DNA from 2 places in the Martelella sp. AMO21009 genome. Region 1 is predicted to be linked to the other one. Evidence: predicted binding sites of a transcription regulator. Region 1 holds the regulator's gene; the other holds the start of a gene.
What was found. Region 1 encodes HrcA, which represses chaperone genes, less so after heat shock. Its sites were predicted from a motif close to GTTAGCACTCNCNNNNNGNGAGTGCTAAC; they were not measured.

Region 1 (7,220 bases):
TTTCCTGTTTGCGACCACGCAGGAGCAGATCGACTTTCTGCGCTTTCCGCTTGGCGGCCTGTCGAAGGCCGAGACCCGGAAGCTGGCGGAAGAAATGGGCCTGATCGTCGCCGACAAGCCGGATAGCCAGGACATCTGTTTCGTGCCGCAGGGCAAGTATTCCGATGTTATCGCCAAGCTCAAGCCGAATGCCGAGCTTTCCGGCGATATCGTCCATCTCGACGGCCGCATTCTCGGCCGCCATGAAGGCATCGTCCGCTACACGATCGGCCAGCGCAAGGGGCTTGGCGTGGCCACCGGCGAGCCGCTTTACGTGGTTCACCTCGACGCCCGCTCGCGCCGCGTCGTCGTCGGCCCGCGCGAGGCGCTGGAAACCCGGCGGATTTACCTGCGCGACGTCAACTGGCTGGGCGACCGTTCGCTTGCCGAGGAAGCGGCGGACGGCTTCGAATGTTTCGCCAAGGTGCGCTCCACGCGCCCGCCGCTGCCGGTGGTGCTACGCGTTGATGACAACGGCGTCTATGTCGACCTGCTGGAAGGCGAGGCCGGGATTGCGAACGGACAGGCCTGCGTGCTCTACGATGCGTCCGGGAACGAAGCCCGCGTCTTCGGCGGCGGTTTCATCGACCGCTCTGAGCGTTCGGCGGAGGCCGAGGCGGCGCTGAAGAGTCTGATGGACGGGCTTGCGGCCTGAACGTTTTGCGTATCGGTGGTTACACGGCCATGCCGCGCCGCCATTGGCTTCAGTTATTGAAAAGCCTGTCCTTAAACTCGGCGTCATCCTCGGGCTTGACCCGAGGATCCAGGCAACGCGGTAAGGTCGCGCAATGGACCGTTGAAATTCAGCGGCTAAGCCGCCTGGATGCTCGGATCAAGTCCGAGCATGACCCCTTTCAAAAATACAGCGATGACGTAAACCTGCGTCCATCACGTCGCGATTGGCTCCTTCGCTTCCATGAACAGCTTCAGCGATTCCTGGTAGCCGAAGGTCAGCAACTGGTCGACATAGGCGATCAGCCGGTCGGCCCAGTCGAAGCCCATATAGGCGGCGAGCCAGACCAGCAGCGCCGCGATGATCAGCGCATAGATGAAGCTGCGCAGTACCATCAGCACGATGGCGAGCAGCACGAAGGCGATCAGCCCGTAGAAGATCGAGGGCGCGAGCGCCACGCCGTCCTGATGGGCGAGATAGCCCATATAGAGCGCGAAGATGATGCAGACCGCCGCACTCAGCCGGTCGCGGATCTTGCGGTGGGTATAGGACGCGCTTGCCATTCTCGATCTCCCTTTTGATGCGGGCGCTCAACGCTTAAGAAACGCGGGCGCTGCAACCCGGTTCCCGATATCTCATGTTCAGCGATGATTGTCGATCAGGATAGCTCTGCAACCACACGGTTCAAGACCAGCATGCCGGCGGGCGTTGCCCGCAGCCTGTGGTTGCCGATGCGTTCGACAAGGCCGAGGTCAATCACAAACGCCTCGCGCTCGGCATCGACCGGCCTGCCGGAAAGCGACGACCAGCGCGAAAGGTCGACACCCTCCCTGACGCGCAGCCCCATCAGCAGCAGTTCGTCGGCCTGTTCCTCGCCGGTGAGCGTGGTCTGCTCGCTCATGCCGTGGCCTGCTTCCTCAACCATCGAGAGCCAGGTTTCCGGGTGACGTTCGGCGGCCGTGGCGATCTTGCCTTCGGTTGTCGCAAGCCTGCCATGCGCGCCGGGGCCGATGCCGGCATAGTCGCCATAGCGCCAGTAGGTGAGGTTATGCCGGCTTTCCGCTCCGGGCCGGGCGTGGTTGGAAACCTCGTAGGCCGGCAGGCCGCGTTCCGCCGTTACACTTTGCGTGATTTCATAGAGTTCAGCGGCGTGGTCCTCATCCGGCACGGTAAGCTTGCCGGCCTTGTGCAGCGCGTAAAAGGCCGTGCCTTCCTCGATGGTGAGCTGGTAGAGCGACAGGTGATCGGCGGCGAGATCAATCGCGCGGTTGAGCTCCGCCACCCAGTCATCAATGGTCTGGCCGGGCCTCGCATAGATCAGGTCGAACGACATGCGCGGGAAGATTTCGCGGGCAAGCCCGATTGCGCCCAGAGCCTGCTCGACATTGTGCAGCCGCCCGAGAAACCGCAATTGCTTGTCATCCAGCGCCTGCACGCCCATGGAAACACGGTTGACGCCTGCGGCGCGATAGCCGCGGAAACGGGTCGCCTCCACGCTTGAGGGGTTGGCCTCCAGCGTGATCTCGATCCCGTCCGGCACGTGCCATGCCTTCGCGACCGCATCGAGAATACCGCCAAGTGTTTCCGGTGCCATCAGCGAGGGCGTACCGCCGCCGATGAAGATGCTGGTGACCGCACGCGGGCCGGAAAGGGCGCGCATATGATCGATCTCGCGGGCGAAGGCGGCCATGAAGCGCTTCTGGTCGACAGGCTGGTGGCGGACATGGCTGTTGAAGTCGCAATAGGGGCATTTGGCCGCGCAGAACGGCCAGTGCAGATAGACGCCGAAGCCCGGTTCGCCATCGTCGCGGGCCATGGTTTGCGGTTCGCTCAGCTTGCCAGCCCCTTTTCCACGAACAGGCGGAAGGCGCGGGCGCGGTGCGACAGCGCGCCGCCATCCTCAGGCCCGCCATGGGTCTTCTCGTCGGGCTCCATTTCGCCGAAGGTCCTGTCATGGCCGGCCGGCATGAAGACCGGGTCGTAGCCGTGGCCCTTGTCGCCGCGCGGCGGCCAGACCAGCGTGCCCTCGACCTCGCCCCTGAACGTTTCGGTGTGGCCGTCGGGCCAGGCGAGGCAGAGCACGCAGACGAAGCGGGCGGTGCGCTGCTCGGGCGTGGTCGCGCCCTTTTCGACAAGCAGTTTTTCGACCTTCTCCATCGCCATGCCGAAATCGCGGCTGCCGTCTTCCGTTTCCGCCCAGTCGGCGGTGTAGACGCCGGGCGCGCCATCGAGCGCGTCGACGGCGATGCCTGAATCATCGGCAAGCGCGGGCAGGCCAGACTTGCGGGCCGAGGCCAGCGCCTTGATCGCGGCGTTTTCCTCAAACGTCGTGCCGGTTTCCTCGGGCACGTCGAAGCTCAGTTCAGCGGCCGATTTCGCCGAAAAACCGAGCGGGCCGATCAGGTCCGCGATCTCCGCGATCTTGCCGGCATTGTGGCTGGCGACGACGATGGTCTTGATATCGAGTTTGCGCATGTCAGGTCCTGATGAACGAAGTGAGGTTTGAGTACGCCGCATAGCCCCCAACCAATCTCCCCCCTTGAGGGGGAGATGTCGCGAAAGCGACAGAGAGGGGTAATGGGCATAAGCCGCAAGCGCTGTGCTCTCGGATAGGTTTCACCCCTCTCTGCCCCTGTCGGGGCATCTCTCCCTCAAGGGGAGAGATTGAAGGGAGGCGGACAGTCCTTGCCATCACAGCCCCCAGAGCTTGCCCTCGGCGCATTCCAGGCTGTTGCCGGCGGGGTCGCGGAAATAGATCGAGCGGGCGCCGTTCGGCCAGCGGAGATCGCTTTCGATGGCGATGCCGTTTTCATTCAGACGATCGAGCATCGCGGTGAAATCGTCGTCCTTCAGCCGGAAGCAGACATGGCCCGGACCGCGACCGCCATGGGCGGGAACGGGCAGGGCGTCCGGCGCCGCGGGCTTTTCGGTTTCGTCCGGATTGAAGATCAGCAGAACGCCCGGTCCGCAGCGGAAGAAGATATGCCGGTCGCCGGCGCGGGAAATCTTCTCCAAACCCAGAACGTCGCCATAAAATGCCTCGGCGGCGTCGAGATCGTCGACATAGAGTGCTGTTTCCAGAATGGCGGCGATCGGGCTTTCCATGGCGTTATGCGCTCTCGACGGTCTTCTTCTGGAGGTCGACGAGTTCGGCGATGCCGTTCCTGGCAAGGTCCAGCAGCGTCAGGAACTCGTCCTGGCTGAACGGCTTGCCTTCCGCCGTGCCCTGGATCTCGACGATGCCGCCGGTGCCGGTCATCACGAAATTGGCGTCGGTTTCGGCGGACGAATCTTCGAGATAGTCGAGGTCGATCACCGGCTGGTCGGCGAAGATACCGCAGGAGATCGCCGCGACATGGTCTTTCAGCACCTTGCCGGTCTTCACCATGCTGCGCGCTTCCATCCACTTCAGGCAATCGTGAAGCGCGATCCATGCGCCGGTGATCGAGGCCGTGCGGGTGCCGCCATCGGCCTGGATCACGTCGCAGTCGACGCTGATCTGGCGTTCGCCTAGCGCTTCGAGATCGACGACCGCGCGCAGCGAGCGGCCGATCAGGCGCTGGATTTCCAGCGTACGTCCGCCCTGCTTGCCGGCAGACGCCTCGCGGCGCATGCGCTCGCCGGTGGCGCGCGGCAGCATGCCGTATTCGGCCGTCACCCAGCCCTTGCCGCCATTGCGCAGCCACGGCGGCACGCGCTCTTCCAGCGAGGCGGTGCACAGCACGTGGGTGTCGCCGAACTTCACCAGGCAGGAGCCTTCGGCGTGCTTGGAGAAGCCGCGCTCGAACGAGACGTTGCGCATCTGGGTAAGTTGTCTGCCTGATGGCCGCATGGGGAGGTCCTTCCGGTTGCTTTTGGCCGCGTTCTACGAGCATGCGCCCGCTTTTGCAAAGAAAAACGCCTCGCCGGCGCGGGTCAATTGCGCGGCGATGCCTTCGCACTATATTAGGCGGGAAACCATTTCATGTTCCGGCAAAGCTTGGATGACCACGAAACGCAATATCAAGGCCGACATGCCCGCCATCTCGCTCGACGACCGATCGCGCGAGGTGTTTCGGCGCATTGTCGAGACCTATCTGGAAAGCGGCGAGCCGCTCGGCTCGCGCAATCTGTCGCGGCTTCTGCCGATGTCGCTGTCGCCGGCGTCGGTGCGCAATGTCATGAGCGATCTTGAGGAACTCGGCCTGATCTATGCCCCGCATATCAGCGCCGGACGGCTGCCGACCGAAAGCGGCCTGCGCTTCTTCGTCGACGCCTATATGCAGATCGGCGACCTAGGGGACAGCGAGCGTGCCGAGATCGAGCGCCAGATGGGCGGCATTGGCAGCGGTCAGCCAGTGGAAACGCTCTTGGACGAAGCGAGCCAGATGCTCTCCGGCATGTCGCGCGGGGCAGGCCTGGTGATGACCTCCAAAAGCGACACCGTGCTCAAACATGTCGAGTTCATCCGGCTGGAGCCGACCAAGGCGCTGGCCGTGCTGGTCGGCGAGCACAATCAGGTCGAAAACCGGATCATTGATCTTCCCGCCGGCACCACCTCGTCGCAGCTGACGGCGGCCGCGAATTTTCTCAACGCTCATCTGAACGGCCAGACCCTGCCCGAGCTGAAGTCGGTGCTGACACGGCTGAAGGACCGGGTGCGCCATGAATTGGACCAGTTGTCGCAGGATCTCGTGGGGCGCGGGCTCGCCGTCTGGTCCGGCAGCGCCGAGGATGGCAATCCCGGGCGGCTGATCGTGCGCGGACGCGCCAACTTGCTGGAAGGGGTGGCCGATGCCGCCGATATCGACCGGCTGCGCATGCTGTTCGATGATCTCGAAAAGAAGGATAGCCTGATCGAACTGATCAATCTCGCCGAAAGCGGTTCGGGTGTGCGGATTTTCATCGGCTCGGAAAACAAGCTGTTTTCGCTGTCCGGCTCCTCGCTGGTGGTCGCGCCTTACCGTGACAGCGACAATCAGGTCGTCGGCGCCGTCGGCGTTATCGGGCCGACCCGGCTGAATTATGCCCGGGTGGTGCCGATGGTGGATTACACCGCTCATCTGCTATCGCGGCTTTCCGGCACGCGCTGAGGCTTCAAACAGTATCGCCCCATATCAGACCTTGATTTTTCAAGGCTGAACCTCGATATCGGGGCTCAAGAAATTCACCACTGGAATGAAATCTGCGGAGACGTCATGACCGACGAGACCAAGAAAAACGGAACTGACGAACAAATCAAGGAAACGGTGCTCGATCTCGAAGCCGAGATGGATGCAGCAGCCGCCGAAGATATCGCCGAGGAGGCTCAGCCCGAGCCCGATCCGCTTGAGATCCTGAAGGCCGAGAACGAAAAGCAGCGCGACCAGCTTCTGCGCCTTGCCGCCGAAATGGAAAACCTGCGCCGCCGCACCGCCCGCGACGTCAAGGACGCCAAGGCCTATGCCGTGACCGCGTTCGCCCGCGACATGCTCGGCGTTTCCGACAATCTGCGCCGCGCGCTGGACGCCATCCCGGAAGACAAGCGCACCGAGGAGATCAAGGGCTTCATCGAGGGCGTCGAAATGACCGAACGCTCGATGCTCTCGGGCCTCGAACGCCACGGCGTGAAGAAGATCGAGGCCGAGGGCGCGCGCTTTGACCCCAATATCCATCAGGCGATGTTCGAGGTTCCGAACCCGGAAATCCCGTCCAACACGGTGGTTCAGGTGGTGCAGGCCGGCTACATGATCGGCGAGCGCGTCCTGCGCCCGGCCATGGTCGGCGTCTCCAAGGGCGGACCGAAGCCGGAAGCCGCCCAGCCGACCGACGAAGCGCCGAAGGACGAGTGATTGCGCCGGCGCGGCGGGCTTCGCGCGGCTCACTAACGCTGCATCGTGATCCCGGCCTTGAGCCGGGACCCGGGGCGATGCGACCGGCGCGCTATCATGATCGTTGGGGCCAAGACAAAGCGCCTGTCCTCAGTTGCCAAAACCTTTCCCTTTTACGGGCGTCATCCTCGGGCTTGACCCGAGGATCCAAGCAACTCGACTGGCGTCTTAGGATGTCGGCGTGTTGTTGCGATAGCTGGCGAAAATCCGCTCACTTCTCTCGCGACAGATGTGGTTAGATGCTCGGGTCAAGCCCGAGCATGACGCATGTTATTGGGGGGAGGCTGCCAGAAAATGAGGGCAAAAACCCTCACGCCGCCGAGGAATCCGGGTCCGAATTCAAAAACGCATAGATCGCGCTGTCGCTGTCTGAAGCGCGCAGTTTGCGGGTCAGCTCCTGGTCGCGCAAGAGGCGGGCGACGCGTGAGAGCGCTTTCAGATGGTCCGCGCCGGCACCTTCCGGGGCCAGCAGCAGAAAGGCGAGGTCGACGGGCTGATCGTCGAGCGCGTCGAAATTCACGGGATGCTGAAGCCTGGCGAACACGCCCGCGATGTGGTCGAGCTTCGGCAGCTTGCCGTGGGGAATGGCGATGCCGTTGCCGACGCCGGTGGACCCCAGACGCTCGCGCTGCAGCACCACGTCGAAGATTTCACGCTCC
Region 2 (7,220 bases), on a different contig from region 1:
GCTCGCCCTGTTGTCCTCAGGGGCTATTAATTTCCAACGCATCGCAAGCGGAGAAGGAATAGGCTCCGGCCTGCCGTTCGCTGCGCTGTGAGCAATGATCAGCTACCGATTGTTGCGTGTGGGATGTCAGGATGTTCGTAACGTTATCGCAGAATGAAGCAGCTGAGTGGTGCTGATGGTACCGCGGTCTCCAGTGGTGGCGAAGCGTTGACGCTTCCTTTATCAAAGTGTGGCTCCATTGATTTTGACCGACGGAACCTAGCCGAACGATGTGAGGTGGCCCGCCTCTTGCAGGTGCGACGGGCCACCCATGATCGCCTTAGAAGTCCATGCCGGCGCCGGCGGGCAGAGCCGGAGCCTTCTCCTTCTTGGGTTTTTCGGCGATCATGGCTTCCGTCGTGACCAGAAGGCCGGCCACCGAAGCGGCATCCTGAAGCGCGGTGCGGACGACCTTGGCCGGATCGATGACGCCCTGCGCGTAGAGATCGCCATACTCGCCTGTCTGGGCGTTCCAGCCGTAGGAGAACTCGCTTTTCTCCCGCAGTTTTCCGACAATGACAGACCCTTCAGCGCCGGCGTTCTCGGCGATCTGACGGACAGGAGCCTCGATCGCGCGGCGGACGATCTCGACGCCGACCTTCTGGTCCTGATTGGCCGTACTGAGATTGTCGAGAGCCCTGACAGCACGCAGCAGCGCAACACCACCGCCCGGCAGGATGCCTTCCTCGACGGCGGCGCGGGTAGCATGCAGCGCATCGTCGACGCGGTCCTTCTTCTCCTTCACTTCGACCTCGGTCGAGCCGCCCACGCGGATGACGGCAACGCCGCCGGCGAGCTTGGCAAGACGTTCCTGCAGCTTTTCGCGGTCGTAGTCGGACGTGGTTTCCTCGATCTGCGCCCTGATCTGGGCAACGCGGCCTTCGATGTCGGACTTCTGGCCGACGCCGTCAATGATGGTCGTGTTCTCCTTCTCGATCGCGACCTTCTTGGCCCGACCGAGCATTTCGAGCGTGACATTTTCAAGCTTGATGCCGAGGTCTTCGGAAATGACGGTGCCACCGGTAAGGATAGCGATGTCTTCGAGCATGGCCTTGCGGCGATCGCCGAAACCCGGAGCCTTCACGGCAGCGATCTTCAAGCCTCCACGCAGCTTGTTGACGACGAGCGTTGCAAGCGCTTCGCCTTCGACGTCTTCAGCGATAATGAGGAGCGGCTTGCCGGACTGGACGACGGCTTCGAGAACCGGGAGCATCGCCTGCAGGTTGGAGAGCTTCTTCTCATGAATGAGGATATAGGGGTCTTCGAGTTCGACCCGCATCTTGTCCTGGTTTGTTACGAAATAGGGGCTGAGGTACCCGCGATCGAACTGCATGCCTTCGACGACTTCGAGTTCGGTTTCGGCGGTCTTGGCTTCCTCGACGGTGATGACACCTTCGTTGCCTACCTTCTCCATCGCTTCGGCGAGATAGCGGCCAATCTCGGAATCGCCATTGGCGGAGATGGTGCCGACCTGCGCGATCTCGGAATTGCTGGTGATCTTGCGGGCGTTATCCTTGAGTTCCTTGACGACGGCGTCGACGGCGAGATCAATGCCGCGTTTCAGGTCCATCGGGTTCAAGCCGGAAGCGACAGCCTTGGCGCCCTCCTTGACGATCGCCTGAGCAAGCACGGTCGCGGTGGTCGTACCATCGCCGGCCAGATCATTGGTCTTTGACGCCACTTCACGCAGCATCTGCGCGCCCATGTTTTCGAACTTATCTTCCAGCTCGATTTCCTTGGCGACCGAAACACCGTCCTTGGTGATGCGCGGAGCACCGAAGGACTTGTCGATCACAACATTGCGGCCCTTCGGACCAAGCGTGACCTTCACCGCATTGGCCAACACATCGACCCCACGCAGCATGCGTTCACGGGCATCGGTGTGAAACTTGACTTCTTTCGCAGCCATTTCTTTAACTCCTCAATAGGCAGCTATCTGACTGATGAACGTAGGGTGGATGGCTCAGGCGGCCTGTCTTTGCTCCGCCTGGGCTTCAATGATGCCCATGACATCGCTTTCCTTCATGATCAGCAGGTCTTCGCCGTTGATCTTGATCTCGGTGCCGGACCATTTGCCGAACAGGATGCGATCACCTAGCTTGACGTCGAGTGCCTGGATCTTGCCAGCCTCGTTGCGGGCGCCGGGGCCGACGGCGATGACCTCGCCCTCCTGCGGCTTTTCCTTGGCGGTGTCGGGAATGATGATGCCGCCCCTGGTCTTTTCTTCGGCCTCAATGCGGCGGACTAGAATGCGGTCATGTAGTGGACGGAACGTCATATCGTTCTCCTTCAGGACAAACAGATTTAAAGAGAGGTTCCTCCGCTCCAAACCGGTTGGTCCGGAGCGGGGCTTGCGCATCCCTTTCGGCGATGCGCGGAAAATGAGCTGGGTTCACCAATTTATCTTTTCAAGAGGGTGAGTTAAAAAAATTAGCACTCTGAGGCACGAAGTGCTACGGCCCTGAAATTCTGACAATATTTCTTGTTCCGACGAGTGTCGCTCTGTCTTGAATCACCTCAAGAAAATACCAAAATCACTTCTCCGGCGGGGTATGTGCTCCGCAAATCCGTCACTGATATTTGTGAGAATGTTATGTTGGATGGAGAATATCGATGGAAAAGCGAAAGCAATTGACGGGCATTCCGTCATCGCTGCAGTCCGCAACAGACCCGGATCTTGATCGGTTGTTGTCACCGGCGCAGTATTTTTCTCATCCCAACGAGGTGTTAAAAAGCCGGATACTGCATCGGGATGAGAAACGAGCGATTCTGGCGGCGTGGGTTTCCGATGCCTGTGCTATCGAGTCAAACCCGGCGCTCCGACAGCGACCCGGCTCACCTGAGCCAATCCCATTTGACGTCATTATGGAGGCGCTGCAGCGGCTGGACGCACAGCCACGACCGTGCGTGGCTCGACTGCAGGGCGCCAGAGACGACAAAAAGCATGGCGTAGACATGCATGTCTAAAGAGGATGGAATAAAGTGATTTCGAAAGTCAGCCGGGAATTCCTGATGCAGATGGAAGGATATGGTCTGACGACGGCGGAGATCCATTATCGGATGCCAGACCATCCCGGCCTTTTGCAACTCTATGTCTGGCAAGATTATGATCTGGCGCCGCACTTTCCGGAACTCTGCGCTTTCCTGGATTTCTGGTCAGAAACGCTGCAAGGACCGCTCCATTCGGTGCGAGTTGCCCACAACCATCTGATTGAACCGTCGGACTGGGTAGCTGTAGACGGGGTCATTTCGATCCAATGAACAAGAAGATCGCCGCGGCGACCCGTGCCGCGGCGACTTGGCCTGGTAGACGCAACGGTCGCCACTCAGGCGCCGTCATCTTCCCTTTCGTCAAGCATGTCGATCAATTCGCCGATTCGTGAGCCGGGAAGAGGGCGACCGGCTCCAATCAGCGCTTCATCGCTGTTGAACCATGCCCACGCCTCCCTGAGCTCTTCGGCTGATGCACCGGTCGAAATAAGATCGGCGACAAGCACGTCATCGACTGGACCCAGAACGGCTTCAACTTCTTCACGTGTCATCGGCATCAACACTTCCTCCTGTTCATGTGGAAAGGATGGCGCAGAGCGCGGCTTCTTCGGCGAGAGCCTTTTCGACCTAAAGCCGAACTCCGCCGCAAAAGCATGAAACGTTGATCTTGGTTTACGGGCCGAGCCTCCAAGCACAAATCTGGGAGCGTTTTCGAGCCCAAGGCCGCGGCGGTTCTGCCAAAGCTCTCAGTTGGTCGTCAACACCTTGATCTCTCCCTTTCGTTCGAGAACGTCAACGACCACCTTCGATTGGGTACCGCGCAAAGCGATATCCACCGATGCCGAACCGAGCCGCAGGTTTCGAAGCACAACTTCATCGGTGAAAGATGGCAGTACAGGCTGGTTCAGCGTCAATTGGCAGGCGCGTGGATCGAAACCGAGACCGATTACTGTCGCCAGCAGGAAGAGCGGTGCTGCGGCAGCCCAAGCCTGCGGGATGCACGAGACGGGGTAGAACGTAGGCCCCTTCCCGCGCTGGCGAACGAAGCCGCAGTAGAGCTCGGGCAGTCGCCTGAGATCGATGTAGGTCGATGCGGCAAACAGTGCTTCGAAGATGCGTGCTGCCTCGGCCCGGTAGCCGTACCGCACGAAACCGGCAGCGATCAGCGCATTATCATGCGGCCAGACCGATCCGTTGTGATAGCTCATCGGATTGTAGCGTGCCTCGGAGGCGGCAATAGTGCGTACACCCCAGCCACAGAAAGATGACTGCGCCATCAGGGTCCGGACGACCTTCTCGGCGCGTTCCGGAAAAGCAATCCCCGTGAACAGCGCATGACCGGCATTCGACGAGCGGACGCGGCAAGGTTTCTTTTCGCCGTCGAGCGCCAGGATATAGGTTTGCAGCTCTTCGTCAAAGAACGCTTTGTCGAAGTTGATGCGCAATGTCTCGGCCATTCGGTCGAAACTCAAGGCGTCATCGTCCTTACCCAGCTGGCGGGCAATGATCGCGGCCGCCCGCCAGGCGCCATAGACATAGGCCTGCACCTCCACCAGGGCGATCGGCCCTGTCGCAAGCCTGCCGTCCTCGTGGAACACGGAGTCGTGACTGTCCTTCCAGCCCTGATTGGCCAGACCCTTCCCGGTGAGGGCGCCATATTCAACGAAGCCGTCACCGTCCCGGTCTCCAAACCGGGTAATCCAATCCAGCGCCGCGCGGATACTGGGCCACAGGCCACGCAAGGTTTCGAGGTCACCTGTCCTTTGCAGGTAGGCGCCCGCCAGCATGACGAAAAGCGGGGTCGAATCAATACTGCCGTAATAGCGACGGAAGGGAACTTCACCAAGTTCCGCCATCTCGCCGAAGCGCGTCTCGTGGAGGATCTTGCCTGGTTCGGCGTCGGCTTCTGGATTGAAATCAACCGCCTGGTTGGCGGCGAGATGCTTTAGGACGCCTTGGGCGATTGCCGGGTCGAGCCAAAGTGTCTCGAGGGCGGTTATCAGCGCATCGCGACCAAAGACTGTGCTGAACCAAGGGATGCCGGCATAGGGGTACGGGCCTTCGGGCGTGTCGGTCATGAGCATATAGAGGTCCGCCACGCTGCGGCGGACGGCTTCATTAAAAATTTCGTTGGAGGTCACCACCGATGCGGCACGAGCCGACGAGCGTCGCAGAGCTCGACGCGCCCGACGCAGTGCGGAGAAAAATGTCTTTCGGGGTGGCGTTTTCTCTTCACTGCGCTCGTCACAGATAATCTCGATGAAGAGCGAGCGGGCTTCACGTGGCCCAAGGGTTATCTGATAACGGGCATGATCTCCCGCAATTGACGAGGGTTCGGGGCCGAAACGCAGAATCGTTGCACGTGTTCGCCCATCGAGACCGAGATAGGAAAGGCGGACGCGATCAGCCTCCACCTCAGGCTGGGCCGATTGCCCGCGCTTGGCGCGGGGCTTGCCCCGTATTTCGAACAGGTCGGCGAAATCCGCCGCAAATGCAATATCGAGACGGATCGTGCGTTCCCGGTCATCGAAATTGCGCAGCAGAAGCCGTTCATAGCAGACTCCGTTTAGAAGAAACCGTGTCCGCCGTATGTGTAGCAAGTCGTGGCGAAGCGTGTCGCCATCAGGCTCGATGACAATGTCAGGATTGGTGAGATCGCAGTTCAGCGTAGCGTTGTCGTCACGCAATGTTGAAGAAAGCAGCAACGGATGGAGCCCGTTGATCGTCAGGCTGAGATAGGACAGGTGCCGCGTATCCCGATGGAACACACCCTCCGGGTTGCCTGGCCACGAAACTGCATCACCATTATTGTCAAACACGGCGAATGTGTCGCCGTGTTTCAGTGTTCGCGAACCGCGTTCATAGCGGATCGCGGCCTCGGGAACGCCGCTCGTCGGCATGGTGTCGGAGCCGGCGGAGGCCGGCTCCTTTCTGTCGGTCAATGTTAACGCGGAATCCACGGCTGAAAATCCTTTATCAGACGAGGGTCAGGCTGTGTCGCCGATGGCAAAGGTGGCAGCATTTCCATTGGCAGCATGAAGCGGCATTTGTCCGACGTTGTTGTATTTGTTGACGAGTGAGCGGTAGATGTCGACATAGTCATTGGCCATCCTCCTTGCAGTGAAACGCTTGTCGAACGTGTTGCGGACAGTTTTGCGGTCGAGCTGATCGAGTTTGCCGACGGCATCCACGGCTTCATCAATATCGTTGACGATAAAGCCGGATACATTGTCGTCGATGACTTCGGGTACCGAGCCGCATTCAAACGCAATGACCGGCGTACCGCAGGCCATGGCCTCGATCATGACGAGACCGAAAGGCTCGGGCCAGTCTATCGGGAACAGAAGTGCTTGCGCATTTCCGAGGAAGTCGGCTTTCTGCGTCTCATTGATCTCGCCGATATATTCGACATTCTTGTGCTTTTCGATCATGGGTGCGATTTCGTTTTGCCAGTAGGCCTCATCGGCCTTGTCGACTTTGGCGGCAATCTTCAGCTTCATGCCGGTGCGCGCGGCGATCTCGATCGCCCGGTCCGGGCGTTTCTCTGGTGAAATGCGTCCCAGGAAAGCGAGGTAGTCGCCCTCCGGCTTTTGGGCGAACGGCAAGACGTCCGAGGTCAGCCCGTGATAGACGGTACCTGCCCAGTTGACCGGGGGCATGGGCCGGCGCTGATCGTTGGAAATCGAGACCAGCGGCACGTCCGGAAAAGAAGCGTAGAAAGGTTTGAGATCAGGCAAGTCCAGCCGTCCGTGCAGCGTGGTGACTGTCTTGCCAGCGAATGGGCTGATCAGCGGGAAATGCAGAAGATCGATATGAAAATGCAGGACGTCGAACTCGTCGGCGCGCTTGCGCACTTCTTCCAGCATCATGACGTGATAGGGGATAGGGTCTTGAACGGCGGGGTTAAGCCTTAGGGCCAAATTCGAACACCGCACGAGCTTGGCCGATGTAATGGAATCACCGCTGGCAAACAGCGTGACATCATGCCCCTGACGAACGAGTTCTTCTGTCAGATAGGAGACAATGCGCTCCGTTCCGCCATAGAGCTTTGGCGGAACTCGTTCGGCAAGGGGTGCGATTTGTGCGATTTTCATCAAAACCTCCTTTAAGAAGCGAAGTTCGGACATGAACATCAAAGACCGTTTTTGCGATCTTCGACCCGGGCACCTTTGAGGCCACCCCAAGCCATT

Region 2: the regulator HrcA is predicted to act here: its motif matches at 2,469-2,497, upstream of V6766_RS11620 (co-chaperone GroES).

Annotation. Positions count from the first base shown of each region.
Region 1 covers NZ_JBAKFR010000003.1:367,041-374,260, reverse strand. Annotated here, with positions in the region: gene mnmA (tRNA 2-thiouridine(34) synthase MnmA) at 1-694, shown strand, start outside; gene V6766_RS06005 (hypothetical protein) at 928-1,275, opposite strand; gene hemW (radical SAM family heme chaperone HemW) at 1,371-2,528, opposite strand; gene rdgB (RdgB/HAM1 family non-canonical purine NTP pyrophosphatase) at 2,543-3,187, opposite strand; gene V6766_RS05990 (VOC family protein) at 3,404-3,817, opposite strand; gene rph (ribonuclease PH) at 3,822-4,544, opposite strand; gene hrcA (heat-inducible transcriptional repressor HrcA) at 4,696-5,784, shown strand; gene grpE (nucleotide exchange factor GrpE) at 5,890-6,522, shown strand; gene ptsN (PTS IIA-like nitrogen regulatory protein PtsN) at 6,872-7,220, opposite strand, start outside.
Region 2 covers NZ_JBAKFR010000008.1:71,802-79,021, forward strand. Annotated here, with positions in the region: partial or broken gene V6766_RS11610 (transposase domain-containing protein) at 1-51, opposite strand, end outside; gene groL (chaperonin GroEL) at 320-1,948, opposite strand; gene V6766_RS11620 (co-chaperone GroES) at 2,003-2,317, opposite strand; gene V6766_RS11625 (hypothetical protein) at 2,653-3,006, shown strand; gene V6766_RS11630 (usg protein) at 3,052-3,300, shown strand; gene V6766_RS11635 (hypothetical protein) at 3,366-3,587, opposite strand; gene V6766_RS11640 (amylo-alpha-1,6-glucosidase) at 3,777-5,930, opposite strand; gene V6766_RS11645 (glycosyltransferase family 4 protein) at 6,018-7,124, opposite strand.